3 regions of the Vogesella sp. LIG4 genome follow, and region 1 is predicted to be linked to each of the others. Evidence: predicted binding sites of a transcription regulator. Region 1 holds the regulator's gene; each other region holds the start of a gene.
What was found. Region 1 encodes FNR, which switches genes on or off when oxygen is low (the NO sensors DNR and NnrR bind a similar motif). Its sites were predicted from a motif close to TTGATNNNNATCAA; they were not measured.
Positions count from the first base shown of each region.

Region 2: cobA (uroporphyrinogen-III C-methyltransferase) is a predicted target of FNR. The motif match lies at 1,756-1,769, and genes of this name have one in related genera.
Region 3: PSELUDRAFT_RS00835 (M61 family metallopeptidase) is a predicted target of FNR. The motif match lies at 2,505-2,518, and genes of this name have one in related genera.

Region 1 covers NZ_LT607802.1:410,574-414,780, forward strand. The annotation lists gene hmpA (NO-inducible flavohemoprotein) at 1-45, shown strand, start outside; gene PSELUDRAFT_RS01960 (Rrf2 family transcriptional regulator) at 103-549, shown strand; gene hemN (oxygen-independent coproporphyrinogen III oxidase) at 619-2,025, opposite strand; gene fnr (fumarate/nitrate reduction transcriptional regulator Fnr) at 2,138-2,884, shown strand; gene PSELUDRAFT_RS01975 (flavodoxin family protein) at 3,195-3,650, opposite strand; gene PSELUDRAFT_RS01980 (DUF1853 family protein) at 3,658-4,207, opposite strand, start outside.
Region 2 covers NZ_LT607802.1:2,209,116-2,213,322, forward strand. The annotation lists partial or broken gene PSELUDRAFT_RS19795 (DJ-1/PfpI family protein) at 1-318, shown strand, start outside; gene PSELUDRAFT_RS19800 (hypothetical protein) at 446-598, shown strand; gene cobA (uroporphyrinogen-III C-methyltransferase) at 902-1,696, opposite strand; gene PSELUDRAFT_RS10375 (cytochrome c) at 1,846-2,271, shown strand; gene PSELUDRAFT_RS10380 (cbb3-type cytochrome c oxidase subunit I) at 2,312-3,745, shown strand; gene PSELUDRAFT_RS10385 (cytochrome c oxidase subunit 3) at 3,955-4,207, shown strand, end outside.
Region 3 covers NZ_LT607802.1:180,934-185,140, reverse strand. The annotation lists gene PSELUDRAFT_RS00850 (cbb3-type cytochrome c oxidase subunit 3) at 1-116, opposite strand, end outside; gene ccoO (cytochrome-c oxidase, cbb3-type subunit II) at 120-734, opposite strand; gene ccoN (cytochrome-c oxidase, cbb3-type subunit I) at 753-2,177, opposite strand; gene PSELUDRAFT_RS00835 (M61 family metallopeptidase) at 2,593-4,207, shown strand, end outside.

The DNA of each region.
Region 1 (4,207 bases):
CGCATCCATGCCGAGGCCTTCGGCACCGGCGGCGCCGGCCTGTAATTGAGCGGACGGCGCAGGCGGCGTATGCTCCTACCTTTGCCCTAGACCACAGCAGCCATGCAACTTACGCATTTCACCGACCTCGGCCTGCGGGTACTGATGTACCTGAGCGAGCCGCGCGATACCCCGGTAACCATCGGCGAAATCGCCGAGCAGTTTTCCGCCTCGCGCAATCACCTGGTGAAGGTGGTGCACTTCATGGCGCAACAGGGCTGGCTGGCCACCAGCCGGGGCAAGGGTGGCGGCCTGGCGCTGGCACGCGCGGCCAGTCAGTACCGGCTGGGCGAGGTGATCCGCACGCTGGAAGACATCGGCGACCTGATCGACTGCGCCGAGCCGCCGTGCTTCCTGCGCGGGCGCTGCCGCCTCAAGGGCGTACTGGACGAAGCGCTGCGGGCATTCTTTGCCGTGCTGGACCGCTACACCCTGGCCGACGTGGTGGCCAGCCCCACCGCCGAGGCGCTGGTGGTGCTGCATCGCATGGGGCTACAGGCACGCGTCTGAGCCCTGCGGCCAATCCCAGAAACACAAAAAGCCCGGCAACTGCCGGGCTTTTTTACTGGCGCAAGGCGCTCAGATGGTCTTGGAGTAGCGCGCCTTGGTCTCGCGCTCGCGCAGGTGGCGGTCGAACACCATGGCGATGTTGCGGATCAGGAAGCGGCCCTTGGGCGCCACCATCAGGAAATCACCGTCGAAGGTCAGCAGGCCCATGTGCTGGAACTCGCGGATCAGCGGCAGCTCGTCGGCAAAGTAATTGGCGAAATTGATGCCGAAGGTTTCCTCGATCGCCTCCACCGACAGCGAGAAGCGGCACATCAGCGACTGGATCACGCTGCGACGCAGGATATCGTCCTGGGTCAGCGTCATGCCGCGCAGCACCGGCAGGTGGCCGGCATCCAGCGCCGCGTAGTAGGCATCAATGTCCTTCTCGTTCTGCGAATAGCACGGGCCGACCTTGCCGATGGACGACACGCCCAGGCCGATCATGTCGCAGTCGGCGTGGGTGGAGTAGCCCTGGAAGTTGCGCTGCAAACGGCCCTGCTGCAGCGCGCGGGTCAGCTCGTCATCCGGCTTGGCAAAGTGGTCCATACCGATGAACACGTAGCCGGCATCGGTAAGCTGCTGCACCGAGTGCTGCAGGATATCCAGCTTGTGCGCGGCGCTGGGCAGATCGGCCTCGTTGATGCGACGCTGCGGCATGAACACGCTGGGCAGGTGCGCGTAGTTGTACAGCGCGATGCGGTCCGGGTTCATCGCCACCACCTTGTCCACGGTGCGGCGCACCGACTCGGCGTTCTGCAGCGGCAGGCCGTAGATCAGGTCCACGCTCACCGACTTGAAGCCGGCCTCGCGCGCGGCGTCGATCACGGTGAGGGTTTCTTCCTCGCTCTGGATGCGGTTCACCGCCTGTTGCACCGCCGGGTCGAAATCCTGGATGCCCACGCTCATGCGGTTGAAGCCCAGCCGGCCCAGGTGCAGCACGGTGTCGCGGCCAACCTTGCGCGGGTCTATCTCGATGGAAAACTCGCCGTCAGGCAGCAGCTCGAAATACTTGTTGATCACCGCCATCACCCGGCTGAGCTGCTCGTCGGACAGGAAGGTGGGCGTGCCGCCGCCAAAATGCAGCTGGATCACCTTCTCGCGGTAGCCCAGGCGCCCCGCCACCAGCGCAATTTCCTTTTCCAGGTAATCCAGGTACTGGTCGGCGCGGCTCTTGTCCTTGGTGATGATCTTGTTGCAGCCGCAGTAGTAGCAGATGGTGTTGCAGAACGGCACGTGCACGTACAGCGAGATCGGCCGGTGGCTGGCGCCGATGGCGTGCTGCTGCAACCAGTGTTCGTAATCCTTCACGCCGAAACCGCCATGAAAACGGTCTGCAGTCGGGTAGGAAGTGTAGCGCGGGCCGGAACCTTCAAGCTTTTCGATAAGCTCCCGATCGAAAATACACTGGGTCGGCATAAACGGTGTGGTGGGTGTCATAGCTGTTCTTGCTTGGAAAACTGGTGGTGGGCTGGTAAATTTGCGCTAATTGACACTTGCCGCGCTTTGACACGCGTCAAGTCAAGCCTCCAGCCTTGCGAATCCGGAAACCATGACCGAGCAATCCCCCACCCTGCACACGCTGAAAGTGTCGTGCTCCAATTGCAGTCTGCGTGAACTCTGCCTGCCGGTTGGCCTCAACCGCGAAGAAATGGCCCAGCTTGATGCGGTGATCCGCCAGAGCCGCCGCCTGAAGCGTGGCGAGTACCTGTTTCACTCCGGCGAGGGCTTCCGTTCGCTATATGCCGTGCGTACCGGCTTCTTCAAAACCTGCGTCTCCAGCCAGGACGGCCGCGAGCAGGTAACCGGCTTCCAGATGTCCGGCGAGCTGATGGGCCTGGACGGCATCTCCACCAGCCAGCACGGCTGCGACGCCATTGCGCTGGAAGACAGCGAGGTGTGCGAGCTGCCGTTCAACCGCATGGAGACCCTGGGCCGCGACATTCCCAGCCTGCAGCACCATTTCTTCCGCCTGATGAGCCGCGAGATCGTGCGCGACCAGTCGGTAATGCTGCTGCTGGGCAATATGAAAGCCGAAGAGCGCCTGGCCGCCTTCCTGCTCAACCTGTCGCAGCGTCTGTCGGCACGCGGCTTTGCCGCTTTCGACTTCATCCTGCGCATGAGCCGCGAGGAAATCGGCAGCTTCCTGGGCCTGAAACTGGAAACCGTCAGCCGCACGCTGTCCAAGTTCCAGCAGCAGGGCTGGCTGAAAGTGGACCACAAGCACATCCAGGTACTGCAGCCGGAAGAACTGAAGGCACTGGTGGCCGGCTGCGCGCAGGCCAACACCCTGCGCTGAGCGCCAGCCGTGCAGATCCAACGCCCCGCCGATGCGGGGCGTTTTGTTTTGGGCGGACTTGCGGGGGAGGAGAAAACGTAATCCGGCCTATGCAATGGAATTGTCGGGTGAAACCTGCCGTAGGGCGGGTTGGCCGCAGGCCATACCCGCGCGATGGGAACGCTGCACGCGGGTATGAAGCGTTGCTTCTACCCGCCCTACAAGCTTGCGGCCAACGTTGTGGCACGCCCAAAACCCATGGCAGCACCGGCAAAACAGCTCCGCACAAGGTTGGCCGCATGGCGGTGGAACACCTCGTGAGGCTGCCGCCCTACAGCATGCCTATCGACAACGCCGCCGCCAGCGTGGCGCCCAGTTCGGCGGCCTCCGCCAGCACCTGCGGCGTCACCTCCCCCTTCACCAGCAAGGGTGGCAATGCCTCGTGCAGCGGGTAGCCGCTGGCGATGCGGCGAATGGCGGTGAGTGCACCCTGGCCGTCGTTGCCGGCACTGATGATCACCGCGTACGGCAGTCCCTCCACCTTGCCCTGCGCCGGGTAGAAGGTGCGGTCGAGAAAATCCTTCAGCGCACCGGCCATGTAGCCGAAGTTCTCCGGCGTGGCCAGCACCAGCGCCTGGCAGGCCAGCAGGTCGTCGATACCGGCCTGCAGTGCCGGCAGCACCCGCACCGCCACATTGTCCTCGCCACCGGCCGCCGCGGCGGCAGCCGTCACCAGCGCGTGGGTGTGGCCGCTCTGGCTGGCGTAGACGAACAGCAGGGTTTTCATGCCGCGCTCACGAGGCGGCCAGCGTGCGCTGCAGTTCGACCAGCATGCCGGGCAGCGGCCAGTCATCGCGCACCACGAAGCCGCGGGCGATTTCGTGCCAGTCGCCATCCGCGCCCGGCACCAGTTCGGCCACCAGCCGCGCACCGTCGGCCTCGGCCAGTACCGCGCGCAGCTGCGGCAGGGTCAGCACCGCCTCGGCGGCGGCGCGCGCCGGCGCCAGCCAGCTCAGCCGCGGCAGCAGCAGCCAGCGGCTGTCGGCACTGTGCTGCGGCCAGGCCGCGGACAAATGCCGCCACCAGCCGCAGCAGGCGTCGCTATTGCACGGGAATTGCGGCCGCGGTGCCCCCGGGTAGAACAGCCAGCCGGTAAGGCGGCTGTAGGCCGGGCAGCCGGCAAAACCGGCGGGCAGCTGCGCCGCCGGGTGACAGCTCAGCGCCAGCTGGCTGGCGAGCTTGCGGTATTTCAGCGGCCAGGCATCGCGCAGACTGGGGCCGACCAGCTCGCCACCGGCATCATCCAGTTGCAGGTAGAACTTGCTGGCGGCCTCCAGGTGCAGC
Region 2 (4,207 bases), 1.8 Mb from region 1:
CCACGTGTCGCACTGGACCGTAATGCGCTGTACGTGGAGGACGGCGGGGTGCTGACATCGGCCGGCACGGCGGCGGCCATCGATTGCTGCCTGCAGCTGATCTGCCGCGATCACGGTATGGAGGTGGCCAAGCGGGTGGCACGCCGCCTGGTGGTGGCGCCGCAGCGCCAGGGTGGGCAGGCCCAGTACATTGAACAACCGCTGGCGATAGGCGGTGGCACGGATGCCTTGTGCCTGGCGATGGATTGGGCGCTGCAGCACCTGGCTCAACCGCTGGATATCGCGAGCCTGGCCGCCCGGGCTGGTATGAGCCGGCGTAACTTCACCCGCCGTTTCAAGGCGAAGACCGGCACCACGCTGGCGCAATGGCTGCTGACGCACCGGCTGGCTGCTGACGCACCGGCTGGCTGCTGCGCAGCGCTTGCTGGAAACCGGCTGCAAGAGCATGGATCGTATCGCCGAGCAGACCGGTTTTGGCTCCACGGTGTCATTCCGCCAGCAGTTCAGTCGTGCCTTCTCCATTCCACCTGCGACTTACCGCAAGCAGTTTGGTCAGCCGCTGCCGCGCGGCAACAGCAACGACCATCAGGGGCGCTAAGCTGCCTGTTTATCGAAAATACCGGCCTTATCAGGCCGCAGAGCTGTGGGTTGGGCTTCGCTGCGCTCAACCCAAGCTACGCGCGGGTGAGCCGGTGACTGTGACTCCCGCGATCATCGGGTAGGGCGGAAGCCCCGCAGGGGCGTTCCGCCAGCTTGCGTATTGGCCCGACCAATGGCGGAACGCCCCGGCTTGCCGGGGCTTGCGCCCTACGTGCGCTCTTCAACGTTGGCCGCATGGGCCCCTCCACTGCGCTGCGGCCAACCTTCTCCTGCTGCCAAGGGCCGTGCCCAGAACAAGGCGCTAATCAGCCAGGCAAACCTCCGCCTGCCGCTGCCAGCCGCGCGCCAGCGCTACCACTTCGCCGATGACCAGCAGTGCCGGTGGCTGCGGGCACTCCCGGGCCACGCAGTCGGCCAGGGTAGTCAGCGTGCAATGCAGTACCCGCTGCCGTGGCGTGGTGGCCTGTTCGATGATGGCCACCGGCGTGTCGCCGCTGCGGCCGTGCGCCTGCAGGTCGGCGGCGATGGCGGCCGCTTCGCCCAGGCCCATGTACACCACCACGGTCTGTTCGCTGCCGCTGTGCGCCGCCCAGTCCAGGCCGCTGGCGCCGTCGCGGCGGTGGCCGGTGACCAGGCTTACGCCCTGTGCGCAGTCGCGGTGGGTCAGCGGGATGCCGGCGGCGGCTGCCGCGCCCACCGCGGCGGTGATGCCGGGTACCACTTCCACTTCGATGCCGGCCGCCAGCAGGGTGGCCAGCTCTTCGCCGCCGCGGCCGAACAGCAGCGGGTCGCCGCCCTTGAGCCGTACCACGCGCTGGCCGGCCTGCGCCTCGCGCAGCAGCAGCTGGTTGATTTCCGCTTGCGGCAGGGTGTGGCGGCTGGCGCGCTTGCCCACGCAGACCAGCCGTGCGCGCTTGTTGATCAGCGCCAGTATTTCTTCTGCCACCAGGAAGTCGTACAGCACCACGTCGGCTTCGGCCAGCCGGCGCAGTGCCTTGAGGGTGAGCAGGTCGGGGTCGCCGGGGCCGGCGCCGACCAGGCTTACCTGGCCGGGGTGCAGGGGGGCGGGGTGCGGGAAGGGCTGTGCGGCGTTCATCTTGCGCCTCCACGGTGATGAGGATGCGCCAGTGTAGGAAGGATGGCGGCCGGAAATCGTTGATTCCCATCAATGCTACCCGGATGCCCGAAAACGTACAGTCCGCGCTGACATGCCGGGTTGCCGGAGCAGATGACAAGGAGGTTGCGATGAGCGCCAGTTTCACCAAATCCACCGCACGCAATATTTTTTATGGCGGCGCGGTGTTTTTCTTCCTGCTGTTTCTTGCGTTGACCTTTGACACGGTAAGCGCGCTGCCGAAACACAACAGCCAGGCCCACCTCACCACGCAGGCAATACGTGGCAAGAAGCTGTGGGAGAACAACAACTGTGGCGGCTGCCACACGCTGCTGGGCGAGGGGGCGTACTACGCGCCGGAGCTGGGTAATGTTTACCAGCGCCGCGGCCCCGAGTTCATCAAGGCCTGGATCAAGGCGCAGCCTACCAACGCGCCGGGTCGTCGGCAGATGCCCAACTTCCACCTGACCGATGCGCAGCTGGACGATGTGGTGGCATTCCTGAAGTACAGCTCCGAAATCAATACCAACCACTGGCCGCCGAACATCGAAGGCTGATTTTCCTTCGATTGCCGATCTTATCCATCAGGAGACAAGTATGACTTCCTCCACTACGGCCACACTGCCCCCGACAGCGGGGCAGGCCGCGGCCAACGTGCAACTCAAGTACCGCTCGCAGGCGGTGGCCAAGCCGTATTTCACTGCCGCCATTGCCCTGTTTGTCGGGCAGATCATTTTTGGCCTGATCATCGGCCTGCAGTATGTGGTGGGCGATTTTCTGTTCCCGGCCCTGCCGTTCGGCACCGCGCGCATGGTGCACACCAACCTGCTGATCGTGTGGCTGCTGTTCGGCTTCATGGGCGCGGGTTACTACCTGATTCCGGAAGAGGCCGAGCGCGAGCTGCACAGCCCGAAACTGGCCATCATTACCTTCTGGGTGTTCCTGGTGGCCGGCGTGCTGACCATCCTGGGCTACCTGGGGCTGCCTTACAGCGTGCTGGCGCATTTGACCGGCAATGACCTGCTACCCACCATGGGGCGCGGTTACCTGGAACAGCCGCTGATCACCAAGGTGGGCATCGTGGTTGTGGCGCTGTCCTTCCTCTACAACCTGTCGATGACCCTGCTGGCCGGCCGCAAGACCAGCATCAGCATGGTGATGCTGCTGGGGCTGTGGGGGCTGGCGATCTTCTTCCTGTTCTCCTTCGTCAACCCGAACAACCTGGTGCTGGACAAGTACTTCTGGTGGTGGGTGGTGCACCTGTGGGTGGAAGGCGTGTGGGAACTGATCATGGGCGCCATGCTGGCCTTCGTGCTGGTGAAGGTTACCGGCGTTGACCGCGAGATCATCGAAAAATGGCTGTACGTGATCATTGCCATGACGCTGATCACCGGCATCATCGGTACCGGCCACCACTACTTCTGGATCGGCACGCCATCCTACTGGCAGGTGTGGGGCTCGGTGTTCTCCGCGCTGGAGCCGATACCGTTCTTCATGATGACCATGTTCGCCTTCAATATGGTGAAACGCCGCCGCCGCGAGCACCCCAACCAGGCTGCCACGCTGTGGGCGCTGGGTACCGGTGTGATGTCCTTCCTCGGTGCCGGTGTGTGGGGCTTCATCGGCACGCTGTCGGTGGTGAACTACTACACCCACGGTACGCAGCTCACCGCCAGCCACGGCCACATGGCGTTCTACGGCGCCTACGCCATGGTGGTGCTGACCATGATCTCCTACGCCATGCCGCTGCTGCGCGGCCGTGAAGCCAACAGCGCCGCGGCGCAGAAGGTGGAGAAGGTGGCATTCTGGCTGATGACCTGCGCCATCGTGTCCATCACGCTGATGCTGACCGCCGCCGGCATCCTGCAGGTATGGCTGCAGCGCATGAGTAGCCAGCCGCTGTCGTTCATGGCCACCCAGGACCAGATCTCCGTGTTCTACTGGCTGCGCGAGTGCAGCGGCGTGGTGTTCTTCATCGGCCTGATGCTGTACATCAGCAGCTTCTTCATGCGCGGCGAAGAAAACAACTGAGCTGTCGTGCAAACAGTGGCGCCCTGATGGGCGCCACCGCGGTAACAGGCCCCTGCCGCTCTGCTGCAGGGGCTTGTCGTGAAAATGGCCTGGCTGCCGGTGCAGCTTGCCGGCTGGAACGGCCCGGCTTTGCAGCGGGCGTTGCCGGCGGACAAGGCACCAGCCTGGCAGCCTGCAGGCCATTTTTGTAAACAGGCAGGCAAAGCGTAATGCGGTGGGCGCGGCCCACCCGGAGCAAGACAATGCAGACGACAAGACTGGCCCCCAGCGTGCAGCGCACGGTGCCGGGCGATCTGGCGATGTGGTTCTTCATCCTGGCGGAGCTGGCGGTATTCGGCGTGTTCTTCGCCATCTACGGGGTGGTGCGCGCACGGCAGCCGGCGCTGTTCGCCGCCGGCCAGCATGCGCTGGCGCTCACCCCGGCCATCCTCAACACCCTGCTGCTGATCGCCGGCAGCGGCG
Region 3 (4,207 bases), 230 kb from region 1:
GCCGCTTCGTCGTAACGCTTCTTGGATTTTTTGCCGAAGGCACCCACCACGACCACGACGAACAGCGTGAAGCAGAACACCGTGAACAGGGTACGTGCCAGGTTGGTCAGCTCCATGGCTTAGCGTGCGTTTTTCAGCGCAAGACCCAGGCCTTGCAGGTAAGCGATCAGTGCATCCAGCTCGGACTTGCCATCCACCATGGATTTGGCTTCGGCGATTTCCTTGTCGGTGTACGGTACGCCAACCTTGCGCAGGGCCGTCATCTTGGCGGCAACGCTGTCAGCGTCGGCCAGGTTGCGGGCCAGCCACGGGAATGCCGGCATGTTGGATTCCGGAACCACGTCGCGCGGGTTGTTCAGGTGTACGCGGTGCCATTCGTCGGAGTAGCGGCCGCCAACGCGGGCCAGATCCGGGCCGGTACGCTTGGAGCCCCACTGGAACGGGTGGTCGTACACCGATTCACCGGCTACCGAGTAGTGGCCGTAACGTTCGGTTTCGGCACGGAACGGGCGGATCATCTGCGAGTGACACAGGTAGCAGCCTTCACGGATGTAGATGTCGCGGCCGGTCAGCTGCAGCGCGTTGTACGGCTTCACGCCTGCCACCGGCTCGGTGGTCGACTTCTGGAACATCAGCGGTACGATCTCGACCAGGGCTGCCACGCTGATGACCAGCAGGGTCAGCACGATCAGATACGCTACGTTTTCTTCGATCAGTTTCTGGATTTTTTCCATGATGTTTCCCTTGAACCCTTAGTGCGCTTGGGCTGCAACAGCCGGGATCTTGGCATCAACAGCGCGGCCGGCAGAGACGGTGCGGAAGGTGTTGTAAGCCATGATCAGCATGCCGGTCAGGAACAGCACGCCGCCCAGGAAGCGTACGAACAGGTACGGGTAGGTGGCTTTCACGGCTTCGGCGAAGGAGTAGGTCAGGGTGCCGTCCGGATTCAGGGCGCGCCACATCAGGCCTTCCATCACACCGGCGATCCACAGCGAGGCGATGTACAGCACCACGCCCACGGTAGCCAGCCAGAAGTGTGCTTCGATCAGCTTCACGCTGTGCATGCCGTCGCGGCCGAACAGGCGCGGCAGCAGGTAGTACATGGAACCGATGGAGATGAAGGCTACCCAGCCCAGTGCGCCGGAGTGCACATGACCGATGGTCCAGTCGGTGTAGTGCGACAGGGCGTTAACGGTCTTGATGGACATCATCGGGCCTTCGAAGGTGGACATGCCGTAGAAGGACAGGGATACCACCAGGAACTTCAGTACCGGGTCGGTACGCAGTTTGTGCCAGGCACCGGACAGGGTCATGATGCCGTTGATCATGCCACCCCAGCTCGGCGCCAGCAGGATCAGCGAGAACACCATGCCTACGGACTGGGTCCAGTCAGGCAGCGCGGTGTAGTGCAGGTGGTGCGGGCCGGCCCACATGTAGGTGAAGATCAGCGCCCAGAAGTGCACTACGGACAGGCGGTAGGAGTACACCGGACGGCCGGCCTGTTTCGGTACGAAGTAGTACATCATGCCCAGGAAGGCGGCGGTCAGGAAGAAGCCCACGGCGTTATGGCCGTACCACCACTGCACCATGGCATCCACGGCACCGGCGTACACCGAGTAGGATTTCCACATGGATACCGGTACGAAGGCGCTGTTCACGATGTGCAGCAGGGCCACGGCCAGGATGAAGGCACCGTAGAACCAGTTGGCTACGTAGATGTGCTTCACCTTGCGGATGGCGATGGTGCCGAAGAACACGATGGCGTACACCACCCAGATCACCGCGATCAGCAGCTTGATCGGCCATTCCAGCTCGGCGTATTCCTTGCCGAAGGTGTAACCCAGCGGCAGGGTAATGGCCGCAGCCACGATGACCAGCTGCCAACCCCAGAAGGTGAAGGCGGCCAGCTTGTCGGAAATCAGGCGCACGTGACAAGTGCGCTGCACCACGTAGTAGGACGTGGCAAACAGCGCACAGCCGCCAAAGGCGAAGATCACGGCGTTGGTGTGCAGCGGACGCAGGCGGCCGTAGTGGAACCAGGGCCCGAAATTGAGCTCTGGCCATACCAGTTGGGCCGCAATAATCACGCCGACCAGCATGCCGACAATGCCCCAGACCACGGTCATTATCGAGAACTGGCGCACCACCTTATAGTTATAAGTGGATTGCGTATCCATTCAGGGTTTCTCCAAGGTTGCGAACTAGAACGTTATGAAACCGGTGACTTGAGATCCGGGGGCGTATCCCCATGTTAGACGAGGCCCGGCAAGTCGAGGGATGCGGCAGGCTTGAACTGTGCTCGGGGTACCGTGAGACTGCTGGCAACCCCGGGCAATAACCACCCTCGATCCCCATTTTTTCAACGAGTCATTCTAAATCAATCGGGCATCAGCCACTAGTCGATAAGAATATCGACAGGGCTTGCCGGCCGGTGCTGTATGGCCTGCTTACCCCATTCCGGCTTTTGACATTGAGCGATTATATTGTCATCGATAATTCCGCTATTGATGAATATCAAGCCCGAAGGTCAGGGGCGGCCGGGGGTGGCAGGTGCTAGAATCCGGGTTTCCCCGCCATACCTGGTTCGCCTCCATGTCTACCCCTGTCAGCTATCGCATTCGCCCTGTCGCTCCCGAAGCCCACCTGTTCGAAGTCTCGGTTACCCTCGCCCAGCCCGCCGCTGACGGCCAGGTGCTGCGCCTGCCGGCGTGGATTCCGGGTAGCTACATGATTCGCGAGTTCGCGCGCCACATCGTGGCCATCCGCGCCGAAAGCGGCAGGAAGGCAGTGGCGCTCACCAAGCTGGACAAGCACAGCTGGCTGGCGGCGCCGGCAAAGGGCGCGCTGACCGTGCACTACACCGTGTACGCCTACGACCTCTCGGTGCGCGGCGCCTACCTGGATGGCGAGCGCGGCTTCTACAACGGCACCAGTGTGTTCCTGCAGGCGGACGGCTTCGAGAACGCGCCGTGCGAGGTGGAGATCCTGCCGCCGGCAGACAAGGCACTGGCCAAGTGGCAGGTGGCCACCAGCCTGCCGGCGCTGGAATGCAAGAAATCCGGCTTCGGCCGCTACCGTGCGGCCAACTATGACGAGCTGATCGACCACCCGGTGGAGCTGGGCGAGTTCGAGCGCGTCAGCTTCAAGGCCTGCGGCGTGCCGCATGAATTCGTGGTCTCCGGCAAATACAAGGCCGACCTGAAAAGGTTGGCCGCAGACACCAAGCGCATCTGCGAATGGCAGATCCGCTTCTTTGGCGAGCCGGCCCCGTTCGATCGCTACGTATTCATGCTGTTCGTCGGCGGCGACATCTACGGCGGGCTGGAGCATCGCGCCTCCACCGCGCTGGTGGCCAGCCGCGACGACCTGCCGCAGCACGGCGAGGCGGGAATTAACGACGGCTACCTCAAGCTGCTGGGCCTGATCAGCCACGAGTACTTCCACACCTGGAACGTCAAGCGCATGAAGCCGGCGGCGTTCACCCCGTACGACCTGAACCGCGAAGGCCACACCACGCTGCTGTGGGCGTTCGAGGGCATTACCTCCTACTACGACGACCTGGCGCTGGTGCGCTGCGGGCTGATCGACGAAAAACGCTACCTCGGCCTGCTGGCCAAGACCATCACCGGCGTGGCGCGCGGTAACGGCCGCAACAAGCAGACGCTGGCCGATTCCAGCTTCGATGCCTGGAGCAAGTACTACCGCCAGGACGAGAACAGCCCCAACAGCATTGTCAGCTACTACACCAAGGGCTCGCTGGCGGCGCTGGCGCTGGACCTCTACATCCGCAAGCACAGCCGTGGCGCCAGCAGCCTGGATACGGTGATGCAGGCGCTGTGGCAGAAATGGCTGGCGGACGGCAAGGGCCTGGCCGAGGACGAGTGGGAGCGCGTGGCCGAACAGGTTACCGGCCTCAAGCTCGGCAAATTCTTCGACATGGCGATCCGCTCCACCCGCGAGCTGCCGCTGGCGGAACTGCTGGCCGGCCAGGGAGTCGAGATGCAACTGCTGCCGGCCGACAGTGCCAGTGATGGCGGCAGCGTGGTGGACGAGATCGTCAGCGGCGCCGTGCGGCCAACCCTGGGGGTGAAAACCGCCGGCGATGCGCTGGGCGTCAAGCTCAGCGCGGTGCTGGACGGCGGTGCCGCCCAGGCGGCCGGGCTGTCCGGCGGCGACGTGGTGATTGCCGTCAACGGCGTGCGGGTGA